DNA from 3 places in the Sphingomonas sp. CFBP9019 genome. Region 2 is predicted to be linked to each of the others. Evidence: riboswitches for the same ligand, from Rfam matches in the RefSeq annotation. Region 2 holds a riboswitch; each other region holds the start of a gene.
What was found. Region 2 has a riboswitch for cobalamin ahead of SOM18_RS05065 (TonB-dependent receptor). Riboswitches for the same ligand answer to the same signal wherever they lie in the genome.
Positions count from the first base shown of each region.

Region 1: another riboswitch for cobalamin. It lies ahead of SOM18_RS01105 (DUF1636 domain-containing protein); the one in region 2 lies ahead of SOM18_RS05065 (TonB-dependent receptor).
Region 3: another riboswitch for cobalamin. It lies ahead of SOM18_RS01080 (TonB-dependent receptor plug domain-containing protein); the one in region 2 lies ahead of SOM18_RS05065 (TonB-dependent receptor).

Region 1 is NZ_JAXCWK010000001.1:267,297-273,352, reverse strand. Features, by position in the region: gene SOM18_RS01125 (cobyric acid synthase) at 1-1,297, shown strand, start outside; gene cobS (adenosylcobinamide-GDP ribazoletransferase) at 1,265-1,981, opposite strand; gene SOM18_RS01115 (histidine phosphatase family protein) at 1,978-2,556, opposite strand; gene cobT (nicotinate-nucleotide--dimethylbenzimidazole phosphoribosyltransferase) at 2,553-3,566, opposite strand; gene SOM18_RS01105 (DUF1636 domain-containing protein) at 3,563-3,970, opposite strand; cobalamin riboswitch at 4,077-4,263, opposite strand; gene SOM18_RS01100 (ABC transporter ATP-binding protein) at 4,285-5,070, opposite strand; gene SOM18_RS01095 (FecCD family ABC transporter permease) at 5,064-6,056, opposite strand, start outside.
Region 2 is NZ_JAXCWK010000002.1:231,816-237,871, forward strand. Features, by position in the region: gene SOM18_RS05065 (TonB-dependent receptor) at 1-1,502, opposite strand, end outside; cobalamin riboswitch at 1,671-1,909, opposite strand; gene SOM18_RS05070 (catalase) at 2,130-3,830, shown strand; gene SOM18_RS05075 (ankyrin repeat domain-containing protein) at 3,901-4,473, shown strand; gene SOM18_RS05080 (hypothetical protein) at 4,567-4,776, shown strand; gene SOM18_RS05085 (glycoside hydrolase family 127 protein) at 4,918-6,056, shown strand, end outside.
Region 3 is NZ_JAXCWK010000001.1:259,972-266,027, forward strand. Features, by position in the region: gene SOM18_RS01060 (nuclear transport factor 2 family protein) at 1-274, shown strand, start outside; gene SOM18_RS01065 (acetyl/propionyl/methylcrotonyl-CoA carboxylase subunit alpha) at 271-2,106, shown strand; gene SOM18_RS01070 (MaoC family dehydratase) at 2,106-2,558, shown strand; gene SOM18_RS01075 (HpcH/HpaI aldolase/citrate lyase family protein) at 2,555-3,379, shown strand; cobalamin riboswitch at 3,438-3,670, shown strand; gene SOM18_RS01080 (TonB-dependent receptor plug domain-containing protein) at 3,853-5,811, shown strand; gene cobO (cob(I)yrinic acid a,c-diamide adenosyltransferase) at 5,811-6,056, shown strand, end outside.

The sequences.
Region 1 (6,056 bases), on a different contig from region 2:
ACGCACCGCTGCGACCACCGACATGAACCCCGTCCTGCTCAAGCCGCAAGGCGACCGCAGTTCGCAGCTCGTCGTCCACGGCAAGGTCCGCGGCATCCTCCGCGCGAGCCGCTGGCGCGAGGGGCGCGCGGGGCTGATGGACGACGTGCTCGCCAGCTATCACCGGCTCCGTGCGCAGGCGGACATCGTCGTCGTCGAGGGCGCGGGCAGCCCCGCCGAGATCAACCTGCGCGCCGCCGACATCGCCAACATGGGCTTTGCGCGCGCCGCGGGCGTCCCCGTCATCCTGATCGGCGACATCGACCGGGGCGGCGTCATCGCCTCGCTCGTCGGCACGCGCGCGGTGATCGATCCCGCCGACGCCGCGATGATCCACGGCTTCCTCGTCAACAAGTTCCGCGGCGACCCCGCGCTGTTCGACGACGGCTATCGCGCGATCGAGGCGCGGTCGGGCTGGCGCGGCTATGGCGTCATCCCCTGGCTCCCCGAGGCCGCCCGCCTGCCGAGCGAGGACGCGGTCGTGCTCGAACGCCGCCCCGGTCACGGTCGGCAGGACGGCCAGGTCGTCATCGCCTGTCCGATCACCCCGCGCATCGCCAATTTCGACGATCTCGATCCGCTCCGGCTCGACCCCGGTGTCACGTTGGTCATGGTCCCGCCCGGCGAACCGATCCCCGACGCCGACATGATCATCCTCGCCGGCTCCAAGGCGACGATCCCCGACCTCGCCTTTCTCCGCGCGCAGGGCTGGGACATCGACATCCATGCGCACCGCCGCCGCGGCCGCCCGGTGCTCGGGCTTTGCGGCGGCTATCAGATGCTCGGCCGCAGCATCGCCGATCCGGACGGGCTGGAGGGTCCCGCCGGTATCGCCCCCGGGCTCGGCCTGCTCGATGTCACGACGATCCTGTCCCCCGCCAAGACGCTCGAACGCGTCGCCGGCACCGCGATCGGCGCACGGTTCGACGGCTATGAGATCCATATCGGCGAGACCAGCGGCCCCGACACCGCGCGCGCGCTCACGACCCGCGACGATGGTCGCCGCGACGGTGCGGTCAGTCCCGACGGGCTCGTCTCCGGCAGCTATGTCCACGGCCTGCTCGGCCTCGCGGATCAGCGTCGCGCCTGGCTCAGCCGGCTCGGGGTCGACGCGGTCGGCCCCGACCATGCGGCGTCGATCGACGCTGCGCTCGATGCGATTGCGGAAACGCTCGAACGCCGTCTCGATATCGACGCGCTGATCGCATTGTCGAAGCTCGCGGGGTCAGACGCGACCGGCAATGGCGAGCGCGACTAGCATCCCGGTCTCGACGAATTCGATCCCCGCGCCGTGGCAATCCCCCGATACGCCCCCGACCCGCCGGATGAGCCACCAGCCGAATAGCGCGATCAGTGCAGGGGCCCCTGCAACGGCATGCACAGGCCCCCCTAAACACCCTGTTACGCACCCCCAAAAGACCAGATCGTGCACCCTGATCTTCCCTGCCACCATCCCTCCCAGCCCGCCCTCCCGCAGAAGCGGCACCCACCGCGCCCAGCACAACGGCCCGATCCGCGCGAGCATCGGGACGAGGATCACGACTGCCCATCCCTGACTCGAAACAGCATGCAATAATACAAGCTTTGCAATGAGTTGCAGCGCGATCATCACAACGCCGAAGCTGCCGATATGCGGATCGGCCATGACCGCGATCAGCCTGTCGCGATTGCCATGCGCGGCACCCAGCCCGTCTGCCAGATCCGCCAGCCCATCCAGGTGCAAAGCCCCTGTAATCGCTACCCAAATTGCCAGCGCGGCGAGCGCACCGGTCCATGGATCGACCTGTGCGCCGACCCACCCCGCTCCCGCGACGACCACCCCGATGCACGCCCCGACGACCGGGTACCACCGAATCGCGGCGGCAAAATCCTCAGCGTCCGCAGTGACTTGCGGCATCGGCACGCGCGTCAGGAAGCCGAAGGCGACGATCAGCCGCTTCACGAAGCCGGATCCGTCTGCAGCGCCACGATTTGCGCCGTCCGGTCCGGCCAGATCCGCAAACTAATCAGCGCCGCATAAGGCAAATCGAACGCCCAGAGCTCGCGCAACCCGAACCCGCACAGTGATTTCAACGCCGCACGGATCGCCCCGCCATGTGTCACGATCAGTGAGGTTTCGGGTGTAAGTTCTTCTATCGCATCAGTAATTCTTGCGACCAGATTGCTCCACCGTTCCCCACCCGGTGGCGGTGCAGCATCCGGATCGTCCCAGAACCGCTGCAACGCCGCAGCGTCGATCTCCGCCGCAGCCAGCCCGTCCCAAGCCCCGAAATCCAGCTCCCGCCACCGCGCATCGGTCGTTGGAGCCAGCCCCCGCTCCCGCCCGATCGCATCCGCAATAGCCTGCGATCGCATGAGATCAGAACAGACGATCTGCTTGAAATACAGTGATTTTACCCGCGCCACACAGGCCGCCAAACCCTCCGCCGTAACCGGACTATCGGTCCGCCCCAGCATCCGCCCGGTCAGTTCAGGCGCGCCATGCCGCAACAGGTGAAGCAGGAACGCCCCACTCACGCCACCGACACCCCCGCCTCGGCAAACGTCGCCATCCCGTCATGCGCCGCCAACGCCGACCGGATCACTCCCACCGCAACCGCCGCCCCGCTTCCCTCCCCCAGCCGCATCCCAAGTCTCAGTAAAGGCTCGAGTTTCAGCGCTTGAAGCAATCGCTCATGCCCCGGCTCGGCCGAACAATGCCCGGCAATGCAATGCTCTGTAATGCTAGGATACGCCGCCGCGATCGGTGCGATCGCCGCCGACGAAATGAATCCGTCCAGCATCACCGGCACCCCCGCCAGCCGCGCCGCCACCACCGCGCCAGCGATCGCGACGATTTCACGCCCCCCCACCCGCCGCAACGTCTCGAACGGCGTACGCGGGAAATCAGCATGCCGCGCAATCCCCGCCTCGACGACCGCGATTTTCCGCGCGATTCCCGCCACATCAACCCCCGTCCCCGGGCCAACCCAGTCGGCGGCGGTTCCGCCGTAACTGCGCAGACACAGGGCTGCGGCCGACGTAGAATTCCCGATCCCCATCTCACCCACGACGAGTATGTCGAGCCCAGGCACGACGACGTCGGCACCGATGTTGAGTGCGGCGAGACACGCGGCTTCGTCCATCGCCGGCCCCGTCGTGAAATCCGCCGTGGGGGTTTCCAGATCGATGTCAGCGATGACGAGTTCGAGCCCGACGGCATCCGCCAGCGCATTGATCGCCGCGCCCCCACGACGGAAATTCTCGACCATCTGTGCGGTCACGGAGACCGGGAAAGCGCTCACCCCGTGCACCGCAACGCCGTGATTTCCGGCGAAAATCGCCGCCCGCGCACGCTCGAACCGCGGCCGCTCGCGCCCCTGCCAGCCCGCCATGAAGACCGCGAGGTCTTCAAGTCGGCCGAGCGATCCGGGCGGCTTGGTCAACTGTGTTTGCCGCAGCGATGCGGCCCCTCGCGCGGCTTCGTCTGCCACGGGAAGGGCCTCCAGCGCCGCCTCGAACGCCGCGACCGTCGGGAACAGCGTCACTGCGCGACATAGCCGGCGGGGGGCGTCCGGGTGATGAAATGCCCCTTGATCCCGGCCGGCCACTGCCGAAACGGCACCTGCCCCTCCGCACTCTCCGCATGCAGCACGGCATAATCGAGAATCGCGCGCGCAGCCTCTTCATCCGGGGTAAAGCGCCCCAGCACATAGCCGATCTTCGCGGGCCCGCGGACGTGGATGGTGCAGAAGTCCTGGCAGGCGAACAGGCACGGCATCGCCTGGACCGCAATCCCGGCATAGCGCGGATCACTCGCCTGGACCGCCTGCAACGCCGCGACGAGTCTCGCACCGCCCCGCATGCCCTCGGCATCGTCCTTCGCATCGGTGGACACGCGGCAGGTGCTGCAGGCGACGACGGCCGCACCGTCTTCGGCGGGAACCAGTATATTCGGCATTGAAACCCCATGACATACGCGCCCGCGGCACAGGCCACAGGCTGGTTATGTCGTCGTGCGGGTTTACCCCCGTCCGCTCGGCGCACCCTGGCCGGACGAAAGACGACTGCGACGGGCAGGTCTCCTGGCTCACGGGTCACAGCCCTTCGCGCCGCCTTCTCGGGACCGGGATCCCAATGGCATGTTGGCACGATGGCTCGCCGCTTACAGTTGCAGGGGCAGCCGGGGTTCTCCCGTTCCCTTTTCATCCCCGTCGCCGGGGAACCTGTCGCGGCCAGAGGGATAGGCCGGGCGAGCGGCCCGGGTCAATCGCCCTGCGCGCTGTCACGCGTCAGCGGTACCACGACCGGTACGCCCTCGATCGATCCGAACCACGCCCTAACGCCATAGGTCTCACGCAGCCGAACCGGCGTCAGCACCGCCGAAGGCGCACCGTCGGCGACGAGCCGGCCCGCGTCGAGCACGAGGATACGATCGCAATAGCGTGCGGCGAGGCCCAGATCATGCAGCACGGCGATCACCAGGACGCCGCGCGCGGCCTCCGCCCGCAGGATGTCCATGACCGCGATCTGATGCGCGGGATCGAGCGATGCGAGCGGCTCGTCGACGATCAGCGCCGGCGCCTCGACCGCGAGTGCCCTTGCCAGCAGGACGCGGGCCCGCTCGCCCCCCGAGATCTCGGTCGCGACACGCGCCGCAAGCGGGGTCACGTCCGCCGCCGCCATCGCACGGGCAATCGCATCACGATCCTGCTGAGAAATGCGCGACAACGGTGCGAGATGGGGCAACCGGCCCAGCGCGACGAGACGTTCGACGCTCAGCGGCCAATGAAGACTTTGACCCTGCGGCAGATACGCGACCGTCCGTGCAATCTCGCGTCGCGAGCGCTCCGCCAGCGGAACCCCGTCGAGCAGGATCTCCCCCGTAGCGGGAACCAGCCCGAGAAGCGCCTGAACCAGCGTCGATTTGCCCGCCCCATTGGGGCCGACGATCCCGATGAGCGCACCACCCTCTGCCGCGAAGCTGACATCGTCGACCACGACCCGCCCGGCACGGCGGACGCTGAGGCGGTCCGCGGAAAGGGCTACCACAGCCGCCGCTCGCGCATGAGGTGCACGAGGAACACCGGCACGCCGAGAAACGCAGTAACGACCCCTAGCTTGAGTTCGTTCGACGTCGGGATCACGCGTACCAGCACGTCCGCAAAGGTCAGCAATGCAGCACCGCCCAATGCGGAGGGGAGCAGGATCGCCGATGGCGAGCGATCGGTCATCGGCCGGACGAGATGCGGGACGATCAGGCCGATGAACCCGATCGCGCCCGATACCGCGACCGCCCCGCCGACCCCGATCGCCACCCCGACCAGCATCCGCACGCGCGTCCTTCGCAGATCGACGCCGAGCGCGCGTGCGCCATCCTCGCCGAGCGTCAGCGCGTCGAGCGCATGGCCGTCCCAGGCGACCAGCACCATGCCGATTGCGATACAGGGCAGCGCCAGCGCGACATGGCTGAACGACCGGTCTTCAAGCGACCCGAGCAACCAGGTCATGATCTCCATCGCCGCAAACGGGTTCGGGGACAGGTTGAGCGCCAGACTGACCCCCGCGACCGCCAGCGTTCCAACCGCAATCCCCGCGAGGATCAGCGACAAGGCGCTTTGCGACCCGGCCGCCAGCACGAACAGCAACCCCAGCGCCGCGAACGCCCCAGCGATCGCCACGATCGGCAGCATCGCCGGATGAAGCTCCGCCAGCCCGAAATACAGCGCGATCACCGCGCCCAGCGATGCCCCGTTCGACGCGCCCAGCACCGATGGCTCGGCCAGCGGATTGCGCAGGAACCCCTGCAGCGCAGCACCCGAAAGCCCCAGCATCGCGCCGACCGCGAGCCCGAGGATCGCGCGCGGCAGACGAAGTTCGAACAGGATCGCGCGTTCGATCGGATCGCCCTGCCCGCTGAGCGCCCGCACGACATGCGCCAGCGGGATGGCCGCACTCCCCACCGCGACCGACGTAGCGCCGGCCAGCAGCGCAAGCAGCGCGAGGCTACCGACCAATCGCGCACGCGTCACGCGTTC
Region 2 (6,056 bases):
ACCATCGGGATCGGCTGATAGACGCTCCCGATCCGCCAGGTCAGATTGTGCAGCCGCTTGTCGAGCACGAACGTCTCGGTACCGGCGCCGCCCGGATAGTCGATCGACCAGCGGCGAATCGTGTCGCGCTCGTAGCGCACGCCGCCAACGATCGAGACGTGCGTGCCGAGCTTAAGCCGATCCTCGGCAAAGACCGCATATTCGGTCGTGCGCGTGCGGTAGCGCGGTGCGATGCCTTGCGTGTCGACGATCAGACCGGGATCGAACGCGAAGGGATCGACCTCCGAAACCTGGGGATCAGACCCGAAATTATGGGAGTAGGTCAGCTTGATGAGGTTGACGTCGAAGCCCATGACAAGGTCGTTGCCGACGCCATCGGCGACGTCCGTCCTGAACGTCACGCTCCCCTGATCGCCCCACTGCGTCTGGTCGTGGACGATGCCGGTCATGTCGGTGCGCAGGATGCTGCCGGGAGTGCCGGTGTTGCCGCTGCCGTTGGCGCAGACGCCGTCCGCGGCGATCCAGCAATAGGTTTCGAGATTGCGCCAGGAGCGTTTGGAGGTGAGGCGATAGGCCTGGTTGCTGACGGTGACCGCATCGCTCGGCGTCCAGTCGAGCTGCAGGCTGGTACGGTTGTCCCGGTAGCGGATGACGCCGTCACGTGTGTTGTAGTTGCGCTCCCGGATGCGGTCGTCGAGCCGTCCTTCGATCAGCGGCGTGCCGAAATAGCGCATCGGCTTCTGGTCGCCATAATCGTCCCGCGCGGTGACGACGAGCGTGTCGGTCGGTGCCCAGCGAAGCGTGCCCGAGACGGCATGGCTGCGCGACTGGCCACGATCGACATAGCCGTCGGACCGGCGATAGCTGCCGTCGATGCGGTAGGAGAGGCGCTCGGTGATCGGCCCCCCTGCGCCCGCCGCGACATGGAAGCTGTCCTGCGAGCCATAGCCGATCTCGCCCTCCACGTGCGTCCGCTGCGTATCGGGTTTGCGCATCAGGACATTCACCGCGCCGCCCAGTGCGCCCTGGCCGTAGAGCACGGAGGCCGGGCCGCTCAGGATGTCGATCCGCTCGACCATCCACGGATCGGTCGGAAAGGTGATCGTGCCGGCCGCCGGGAACAGCCTGATGCCGTCGATGAGCTGGAGCACGGAGCCCTGACCGCTGAACCCCCGCGCGGCGAGTGCGGTGCCGCCATTACCGGGATTGCCCGCGTTGCTGATGCCCGGTGCGCGGCTCGTCGCGTCGATCACGGACAGGTCGCCACGCGCGCGGATCGTGGCGCCATCGATGACCGAGAGCGTCGCGGGGGTCTCGAGCGGCGTGAGGCCCAGGCGGCTGCCGGTCGCATTCGGCGTGGTGAGCGTGTCCTGGGCATGCTGTCCGACGATCAGGATGTCCTTGGTATCGGGATCCGGCACGGACTGGGCGTGGATTTGTGCTGCGAAGACAGGCGACAGAATAGCCCCCGCGAGCGCGAGGCGAGACAATAGGAACGGCATTACGGTAATCCCCCGGGCGTCTGGCGAACCCGGCAGGGACCTCCCGCGAACGGCCGACATCCGCGCCAGCCGGACGCGATTGCGACCGGCACGCATGCCCGTGCGGTCCCCACCGCACACGTCGTCGCTCGACGGAGTACCGTGCCGCGGCCACCCCCTGGGCCAGGCAAGAGCGACCAGACGCCGGCAGGTCTCCTGGCTCACGGGTCACCACACGATGCACGGCCTTCCCAGGCCCTCATGACGCAACGTCTGGCCCAGTGGCTGCCCCTTCCTTTGCAGGAAGAAGCGAAATGCATCGCGCTCGCCGCTTACAGTTGCAGGGACAGCCTCGGCTTCAGGTGGCGAACCACCCTCACCGCGTTCCCTATTAAGCCCCTTCCGGGGCACCGACGCGATCATGCCGTCCTGCTCGGATCGAACAGGTCAGCGGCGCCGGTCTATCCCGGTCAGGATCGTTCGGCAATCGTCCGGCGAGCGGCACGATGGCGGCTCGATCGTCCTGCTCGATTGCTGTGATCCAGAAGCTCCGTTTGGCGCGATGCGCGTCCTCGATCAGGAGGCGGCGGTGCCGCACGCTCTGTGCGGGGATGCCACGCTGATGGCATGCAGGATTAAGGGATCGAGATGAAGAACGTGAAGAGCCGTCAGGCCGTGACGGCGATGCTGCTGGCTGCGACATCGGCTGGTGCCATGATTCAGCCGGTTGCCGCGCAGACGGTGGCGCCGGCCGAGACGCAGGCGGAAACCCGCATGACGACCGCTGCGGCACCGTCCAGCGCCGGCAAGCCCGCGCTGGCGCAGGCCGGTGTGGCCGGCACGGTCGAAGCCAAGGGTGATTCGGCCAGTGTCGCCGCACCGCAGATGACCCGCGACAATGGTGCGCCGATCGGCGAGAACCGCCATTCGAAGGCGGCGGGTGACCTTGGCCCCGTCCTGCTCGAGGACACGACGCTGATCGAGAAGCTCGCACGCTTCGACCGGGAGCGCGTGCCCGAGCGCGTCGTCCATGCCCGCGGAACCGGTGCCCACGGCGTCTTCACCGCGACCGCGGACATTTCGAGCATCACCGACGCATCGCTGTTCATGCCCGGCAAGCAGACGCCGGTGTTCGTCCGCTTCTCGACCGTGATCCACCCCTCGGGCAGCCCAGAGGGCATGCGGGATCCGCGCGGCTTTGCGACCAAATTCTATACCGATCAGGGCAATTGGGATCTGGTCGGCAACAACCTGCCGATCTTCTTCATCCGTGACGCGATCCAGTTTCCGGACATGATCCACGCGCTCAAGCCCTCGCCTGTGACGAACAAGCAGGACCCCAATCGCTTCTTCGACTTCTTCTCGGCGACGCCCGAGGCGACCAATATGCTCGCGCATGTCTATTCGAACCTCGGTACGCCGGCATCCTACCGGACGATGGACGGCAACGGCGTCCATGCCTTCAAGCTGGTCAATGCCAAGGGCGAAACAATGTTCGCCAAGTTCCGCTGGATCAGCCGCCAGGGCGTGCGCAACCTGAACGGCGCGCAGGTGGCGACCGCGACCTGGAACTACCTGACCGACGATCTCTATGGCGAGATCGGCAAGGGCAATTTCCCCGTCTGGGACCTGATGGTGCAGACGATGTCGGCATCGGCGTTTGCCAAGCTCGACTATAATCCGTTCGACGACACCAAGGAATGGCTGGGCGTGCCGTTCCGCAAGATCGGCGAGATGACGCTCAACAAGGTGCCGACCAACTTCTTCGACTATACCGAGCAGTCGGCGTTCGCGCCTGCCAACCTCGTGCCGGGGATCGAGGCGTCGCCGGACCGGATGCTGCAGGGGCGGCTGTTCTCCTATTCGGACACGCAGCGCTATCGCATCGGCGCCAATGCGATGCAGTTGCCGGTCAATCGTCCGCTCGCGAGCGTCGTCAACAATTACCAGGACGGCCAGCTCGACCACGCCAACCGCGCGTCCGACGTGAATTATTTCCCGGCGGCGACCGCGGCAAAGTCGACCGATGCCCGCTTCCGTGCCGCGCCCTATGGCATCGACGCGACCGTCGATGCGAAGCCAGTCGCCAAGACCAACAACTTCGCGCAGGCGGGCGAATTCTACCGGGCGCTGAAGCCGCAGGACAAGGCGGATCTGGTCACCAACCTGGCGGGTGATCTCAATGTCGTGACGTCGGCGCGGACGAAGACGATCATGGTCAGCTACTTCTACCAGGCGGACAAGGACTTCGGCACGCGCCTGGCAACCGCGGTGAACGTGCCGATCGCCAACGTGTCGCGCGCGGTGGCGGACTATCGCGCCGCCAACCCGGGCCAGGGCGCCCGCTGATCCCGGGGCAGGAGGCGCGGCATGGCGCGCGCCTCCTGCCGTGGCAGACTTCAAGGAAACGAGACCGACGATGCTGACTTATCTTGCCGCGCTGCTCGCCGCGGCTGGCCCAGAGGCCGCTGCGACCGAGCGACAGGCGCCTCCTTCGGTCGCGACCTTGCCAACACCCGAGCGTCGCCAGCAGCTGCTGTTCGAGGCGGCCCGGCTCGGCCGCACGGACATGATCGATCCGCTGCTCAAGGCCGGCGCCGACATCAATGCCTATGACGAGCGCGGTTTCACGCCCCTGATCCTGGCGGCGTATAACGGACAGCTTGCTACAGTCGACGCGCTGATCGGCAAGGGCGCCGACGCCTGCCGTCCGGATCGCGACCAAGGCAATAGCGCGCAGATGGGTGTCGCGTTCAAGGGCGAGGATGCGATCGCGGCACGGCTGCTGAAGGCAGGGTGCGACGTGAACGCGCGCAATCATGCCGGGCAGACCGCGTTGATGATGGCATCGCTGTTCAATCGCCGGGCACAGGTCGACCTGTTGCTGGCGGCGGGTGCGGACCGGACGATCCAGGATGCGGCGGGACGATCGGCAGGTTCGGTCGCGGCCGGGCAGGGCAACGCTGCCATGGCGGAACGCGTGAAGCGCTAAAGCAAGTCTTCGGGCGTCCCGCGCGCCACGGCGGGCCGTGTCGCTACCGTTCCGCATTGACGCGGCGCGGCATCCGGGGCCATCGCGTTGGCCATGACCAAGAGCAAGGGACGCACCGGCGCACACGCGCGCGCCAATATCCAGCCTGCGCCGACAGCCGCCGAGCTCGACGCAGCCAAGCGCGAGGCCGTCCAGATCGAGGGGCGGCTCGCCGGCCTCGCGGCCGGGCATCCGTCGGTCAAGATCTGGAAGGCCCGCCTCCGGGCCGCGCAGGCGGTGATCGCTCGTGCGCCGCGCGACTGAGACGTTTGCGTAGGTTCGGCCGGGTCTGGATCACGGCGCACTGATGATCACAATCACACCGTCAGCTCATGTCAGTCCCGGGATTTACTCCGACAAGTGAAGCCGATAGCCTGTGTCTAAAGACGTGGCTGGGAGAGTGACATGGGTTGGACGCGTCGCGGCGCGCTAGGCGCGGGGATCGCACTGGGGGCGGTGCCGCCATTCGCCTTGGCGGCGGCGGGCGCACCCTCGGCAGCGACCCCCTTTCCGCTGTCGCAGGTGCGGTTGCGGCCGTCGATCTTCCTGACGTCGGTGCAGGCGAACCAGCGCTATCTGCTGTCACTCGATGCGAACCGTCTGCTGCACAATTTCCATGCCGGGGCAGGGTTGCCGACCAAGGGCGAAGTCTATGGCGGATGGGAGTCGCGCGGGATCGCCGGGCATTCGCTCGGCCATTATCTTAGCGCGCTGTCGCTGGTCTACGCGCAGACGGGGGACCAGCCGTTCCGTGACCGCGCGGCCTATATCGTCGCCGAACTCAAGGCGATCCAGCGGAAGCAGGGGGATGGCTATGCCGGCGGGACAACCGTCGAGCGCGGCGGCAAGACCGTCGATGGCAAGGTGGTGTACGAGGAGCTGCGCAAGCGGGAGATCCGGTCGACCGGGTTCAGCCTGAACGAAGGGTGGGTGCCGCTGTACACCTATCACAAGGTGATGGCGGGCGTGCTCGACGCGCACCGGCATGCCGGACTTGCAGAGGGTCTGGCCGTGGCGATCGGGCTCGGGACCTATCTCGGCACGATCCTGGAGGGACTGAGCGACGTCCAGGTGCAGGACATCCTGCGGACCGAACATGGCGGGCTGACCGAATCCTATGCCGAGCTGTACACGCGAACCGGCAATCGCCGCTGGCTGACGCTGGCCGAACGGCTGCGGCATCACGCGATCGTCGACCCGCTCAGGGACGCGCGCGACGACCTCGCGGGGCATCATGCCAACACCCAGATCCCGAAGATCGTGGGGGAGGCGCGGCTGCATGAGCTGACCGGCGATACCGATCATGCCAGGGTCGCGCGGTCATTCTGGACGATCGTGACGCGCGACCACAGCTATGTCATCGGCGGCAATTCGGACCATGAGCATTTCGGCGAGCCGCGCAAGCTTGCCCAGCGGCTCGACCAGCAGACGTGCGAGGCGTGCAACAGCTACAACATGCTGCGCCTGACCCGGCATCTCTATGGCTGGACCGGTGATGCGCGCTATTTCGACTTTTACGAACGCGCGCATCTCAACCACATCAT
Region 3 (6,056 bases), on a different contig from region 2:
GGCCGACGGCACGCGCATCATCCGCCGGACCGGCTGGTCCGACTTCGCCGCCCGTCTGAAGCCCGGACCGGAGCGATATGCGGAACGCCTGACGGATCCCGCCGTGGATATCGATGGCGATATCGCGATGGTATGGTCGCCCTATGTCTTCACCATCGACGGCCGGGTCGCGCATTGCGGGACCGACCATTTCGACATGGTGCGCGACGCGGGCCGGTGGAAGATCCTCAACATCACTTGGTCTAAGCGGACCACCGGATGCCCCGCGCAATGATCGAATCACTGCTCATCGCCAATCGTGGCGAGATCGCCTGCCGCATCATCCGCACAGCTCGGGCGTTGGGAATCCGCACGATCGCGGTCTATTCCGATGCCGATGCGGGCGCGCTGCATGTCAGGCACGCGGACGAGGCGGTGCATATCGGTGCGAGCCCGGCGCGCGAGAGCTATCTGGTCGGAGAGCAGATCATCGCCGCCGCGCTCGCCACCGGCGCTGAGGCTATTCATCCGGGGTACGGGTTCCTGTCCGAGAATGCGGACTTCGCGCAGGCCGTGCTTGATGCAGGGATCCTGTGGGTTGGCCCCGATCCCGACAGCATCCGCGCGATGGGGCTGAAGGATGCCGCGAAGCAGCGAATGATGGCGGCCGGGGTCCCGGTGACGCCAGGCTATCTGGGGGAAGACCAGTCGCCTGATAGGCTCCAGCGTGAGGCGGATGCCATCGGCTACCCGGTCCTGATCAAGGCCGTCGCCGGCGGCGGCGGCAAGGGTATGCGCCGCGTCGACGCGTCCGCCGACTTTGCCGACGCGCTCGCGTCGTGCCAGCGCGAAGCTTCCGCATCCTTCGGCAATACCGACGTGCTGATCGAGAAATATATCCTCTCGCCGCGGCATATCGAGGTGCAGGTGTTCGGCGACCGTCAGGGTAACGTTGTCCATCTGTTCGAACGCGACTGTTCGTTGCAGCGCCGGCATCAGAAGGTGATCGAGGAGGCCCCGGCGCCCGGCATGGATGATGCGACGCGCGCGGCGATCTGCGCGGCGGCGGTGCGCGCGGCACAGGCCGTGAACTATATTGGCGCGGGTACGATCGAGTTCATCGCCGATGCGAGCGAAGGCCTGCGCGCCGATCGGATCTGGTTCATGGAAATGAACACCCGGTTGCAGGTCGAGCATCCCGTCACCGAGGAAATCACCGGACAGGATCTGGTCGAATGGCAGCTGCGGATTGCCAGCGGTGAGGCGTTGCCGCTGCAGCAGCATGATCTTGCGATCCGCGGATGGGCGATCGAGGCGCGGCTCTATGCGGAGGATCCCGCCAAGGGTTTCCTGCCGTCGATCGGGCGGCTCGAGGCGTTCGATCTGGGTGATGCGGCGCGGGTCGATACGGGCGTCGAACAGGGGGCGGACATCTCGCCCTATTATGACCCGATGATTGCCAAGGTGATTGCCTGGGGCGACACGCGTGAAGCCGCGCGCGAGACGTTGGCGGAGGCGCTGGACAAGGCGGTCGTCTGGCCGGTCCGGTCGAATGCGGGGTTTCTCGTCCAGGCGCTCGACCATTCGGAATTTGTCGCGGGAACGCTCGATACCGGGCTGATCGCCCGCGAAGGTGCGGCGCTGATGCCCCCGGCGCAGCCCAGCGAGGAAGCGCTGATCGAGGCCGCGCGCACGCTCGTACGCGCCGAGCCGATGGCGGGCTTTCGTCTCAACGCGGCCCCTTTGAAGGCCGCGCGGTTCCTGCTCGACGACGACGCGGTGACGATCGATCTCGACGGTCGCGGCGTCCATGAACCGGTCGATGCCGCCCTCGTTTCCGATGCCGGGCAGACCTGGCAGTTGCGGCCCTGGCGTGCGTCTGGCGCGGCGATGGGGGCGGCAGCGGATGGCGCGATCTTATCACCGATGCCGGGACGGATCATCGCGGTCGACGTGGCTGTCGGGGACCGTGTCGCAAAGGGGCAGAAGCTCGTGACGCTGGAGGCGATGAAGATGGAGCATTCGCTCGTCGCGCCGTTCGACGGGACGGTTGCCGAACTGACCGCGATCGAAGGCGGGCAGGTGAGCGATGGCATGGTGCTCGCGCGTATCGAGAAGGATGACTGATGGCCGGCCGCTATTTCGACCGATGGGTAGTCGGCGACCGGATCGTCCATGAGATCCGCCGCACCGTCACGGAGACGGACAACCTCCTGTTTTCGACGATGACGCACAATCCGCAGCCGCTGCACCTCGACGCGGAGGCGGCGAAGGCGAGCGAATTCGGCCAGATCCTCGTCAACGGCACCTTCACCTTCGCGCTGATGGTCGGCCTGTCGGTGGGGGACACGACGCTCGGGACGCTCGTCGCCAATCTCGGTTACGACAAGCTCGTGCATCCAAAACCCGTCTTTATCGGCGACACGATGCGCGCCGAGACCGAGGTCGCCGAGCTCAAGCCCAGCCGGTCGCGCCCGAACGCCGGGATCGTCACATTCATGCACCAATTGATCAACCAGCGTGACGAGATCGTCTGTCAGTGCCTTCGCTCGGCGCTGCTGCTGCGGACGTCGGCATGAGGTTGCGCTCGCTGCTATTCGTGCCCGCAGACCGGCCCGAGCGTTTTGCGAAGGCCGCAGCGAGCGGGGCCGATGCCATCATCCTCGATCTGGAGGATTCGGTCTCGCTCTCCCGCAAGGCTGTTGCCCGCGAGGCGGTCCGGGCCGCGTTGCAGGACCACACCGACGTCGTGCGGATGGTCCGGATCAATCCCGTCGACTCGGGGTGGCTGGACGACGATATCGCTGCGGCGAGGGGCGCCGATGCGATCATGCTGCCCAAGGCGACCGGACCCGCGACCGTCCTCGCGCTGGTCGAGGCTTATGGCGATGACTGTCCGCCGATCCTGCCGATCGCGACCGAAGTGCCCGCCGCGATCTTCACACTGGGCGAATATGCGCGGGTCAACGGCCGGTTATGCGGCCTGACCTGGGGCGCCGAAGACCTGCCCGCGGCGATCGGCGCGGCGACCAGTCGGGAGGACGACGGGTCCTATACCGAGCCCTATAAGCTCGTACGATCGCTGCTGCTGTTCGGCGCGCATGCGGCGGACGTAGCGGCGATCGAAACGGTCTATCCAGCAATCGCGGACATTGACGGGCTGGCAGCCTATGCCGCGCGCGGCAGCCGCGACGGCTTCACCGGCATGATGGCGATCCACCCGTCGCAGGTCGCCACGATCAACGCCGCGTTCACGCCGGATGCGGCGAGCGTGGCACGTGCGCATGCCGTCGTCGCAGCGTTTGCGGCGGCTCCCGAGGCCGGCGCGCTGCAGCTTGATGGACGGATGATCGATGCGCCGCACCTGCGCCAGGCGCGGGCGATCCTCGCGAGACTCTAGGCCCATTGGCGGCAGGAATTTTCTGCGCTACCGTCGCCCCGCGAAACCGGTGAAGGCCGGGGTCGCAGATCGCGTCGGTGCCCCTCGGGGCTTCAAAGGGAATGCGGTGCGGGAGGCGAGCCTCCTCATGCCGCGGCTGTCCCTGCAACTGTAAGCGGTGAGCGCGGTGCGCATGTTCCTTCGTTATGAGGGGACGACCACTAGGCCTGAGCGTAAGCGCAGGGCCCGGGAAGGTCGCGTACCGGGCGTCGACCCGCGAGCCAGGAGACCTGCCGGCGCTCGGTCGCTCTTGCCATGGTCCAGGGGATGGCCGCGGCACGGTACTCCGTCTGAGCGACGAACCATGCGGCGGGGGCCGCTTCGGTGCGCGTGGCGGGTGCAGTTCGGCGTACACCCCAAGCGTTGCGCCGGCTGTCCGTGGCATCGGACGGCAGGCCCCGGCCGGTCGCTCGCGACGCCGGGAGTATCGTTTCATGACCAGAGTTTTCGTTTCGCTTGCGGCGCTCGCGACCGCCACGGCCTTTGCATCGCCGGGCGCGGCCGAGCCCGATCCGGTTACTGCGGCGACGGGCGAGGCGGCAGCGGGCGGCGCCGAGCTGGTGGTTACCGCATCGCGATCAGGCGACGCTGTTCCCGCCGATCAGCTCGGGGCGTCGGTGACGGTGCTCGACGCCGCTACGCTCAACCAGCGCCAGACCCGGATCGTGTCCGACGTGTTGCGCGACGTCCCTGGACTGGCGGTCAGCCGGACCGGCGCGGTCGGGGGGACGACGCAGGTCCGGATCCGTGGGTCGGAGGGCAATCACTTGCTCGTGCTGATCGACGGGATCGAAGTGTCCGATCCCTATCAGGGCGAATATGATTTCGGCACGCTGATCGCCGACGAGGCGGCACGGGTCGAGGTGCTGCGCGGCCAGCAGTCCGCGCTGTACGGGTCCGATGCGATCGGCGGCGTCGTCCAGTATCTCACGCTCAGCGGCGCGGAGGCCCCGGGTGTATCACTGCGGGCCGAAGGGGGATCGTTCGGCACATTTTCGGGCGGCGCGCGGGTCGCGGGCGTAGCGGGCAATCTCGACTACGCGCTGTCGAGTTCGACCTATCTCACCGACGGCACGCCGACCGCACGGGGCGGATCGCGCGACATCGGCGCGAAGAGCGTCGGCGCGACGGGCAAGCTCAGCTGGTCGCCCACCGACACGCTGAAGGTCACGGGCGTCGGGCGCTACAGCTATACCGATGCCGACAGCAACGACACGGCATTGAGCGGCCCGCAGTTCGGCACGATCGTCGATACGCCAGGCGCGCGCAGCACGGTCGAGGCATATTACGGGCTCGTCCGGGCCGAGTTGGCGCTGGCGGATGGCCGCTGGACGAATGCGCTCAGCGGCCAGTTTGCCGATACGACACGCCGGGCGCTGGTCGACGATGCCTTGAGCTTTGGCAACAAGGGCCGGCGGTACAAGGGATCGTTCGAAAGCGCCTTCCGGTTCGGCACCGATCGCATCCGGCATCGGCTGACCGCCGCAGTCGATGTCGAGCGTGAGGAATTTCAGACGCTTAGCGCGGCTCCTTCGGAGTTCGTCTTTACGGGACGGCGGCATACCGACAATATCGGGATCGTTGGCCAGTATGACGTCGTCGTCGACGATGCGCTCGCGATCGGCGGATCGGTGCGGCGCGACGAGAATAACCGGTTCGATGACACCACCACCTACCGCGCGCAGGCGAGCTATCGTTTTGCGACCGGAACGCGGGTGCGCGGCGCCTACGGTACCGGCGTGAAGAACCCCGGCTACTTCGATCTCTTCGGCTATTCCGACGGTCGTTACATCGGCAATCCGAACCTCAAGCCCGAAAAGTCAAAGGGGTGGGAAGCCGGGGTCGAACAGGCTTTCGGGGGGGATCGTGCGACGATCGGCGCGACCTATTTCGACAGTCGGCTGACGAACGAGATCTTTACCACCTATCCTGCCCCCGACTTCGTCGCGACGCCCGGCAACCGCAATACGCGATCGACGCAGCATGGCGTCGAGGTGTTTGCCACCGCCCAGCCGATTCCGCAGCTGCGCTTCGACCTCGCCTATACCTATCTGAAGGCGCGCGAGGACGGGGGCGTGGAGATCCGGCGCCCCAACCATATCGGCAGCGTCAACATGACTGCGTTCAGCCGCGACGAGAGCGCCTCGGCGACCCTCACCGTCCGGTATAATGGCCGGCAGCAGGACGATGCCTATACCGATCCGAGCTATGTCCCTGTCCGCGTTTCGCTCCAGGAATATGTCCTCGTCAACCTGAACGCGGCGTACAAGCTGACGCCCCGGCTATCGGTCTTCGGTCGGGTCGAAAACCTGTTCGACGAGCGGTACGAGGAGGTGTTCAGCTATGTCGGTCAGGGGCGCGGTGCCTATGCCGGCGTGAAGGCAGCATTCTGATGCGGAGCGAGGCGGAGCACACGGCGCGGATGGCCAAGAAGAAGGTCGTCCAGGACAAGATCGTCGCGGCCAAGACGATCGAGAAGGGCCTGCTGATGGTCCACACCGGACCGGGCAAGGGCAAGACCACCGCGGCGCTCGGCATGGCGGTGCGGATGATGGGGCATGGGCGAAAGGTCGGGATCGTGCAGTTCGTCAAGGGTGCGATGACGACCGGCGAGAAGGTCATCTTTGACGCCTTCCCC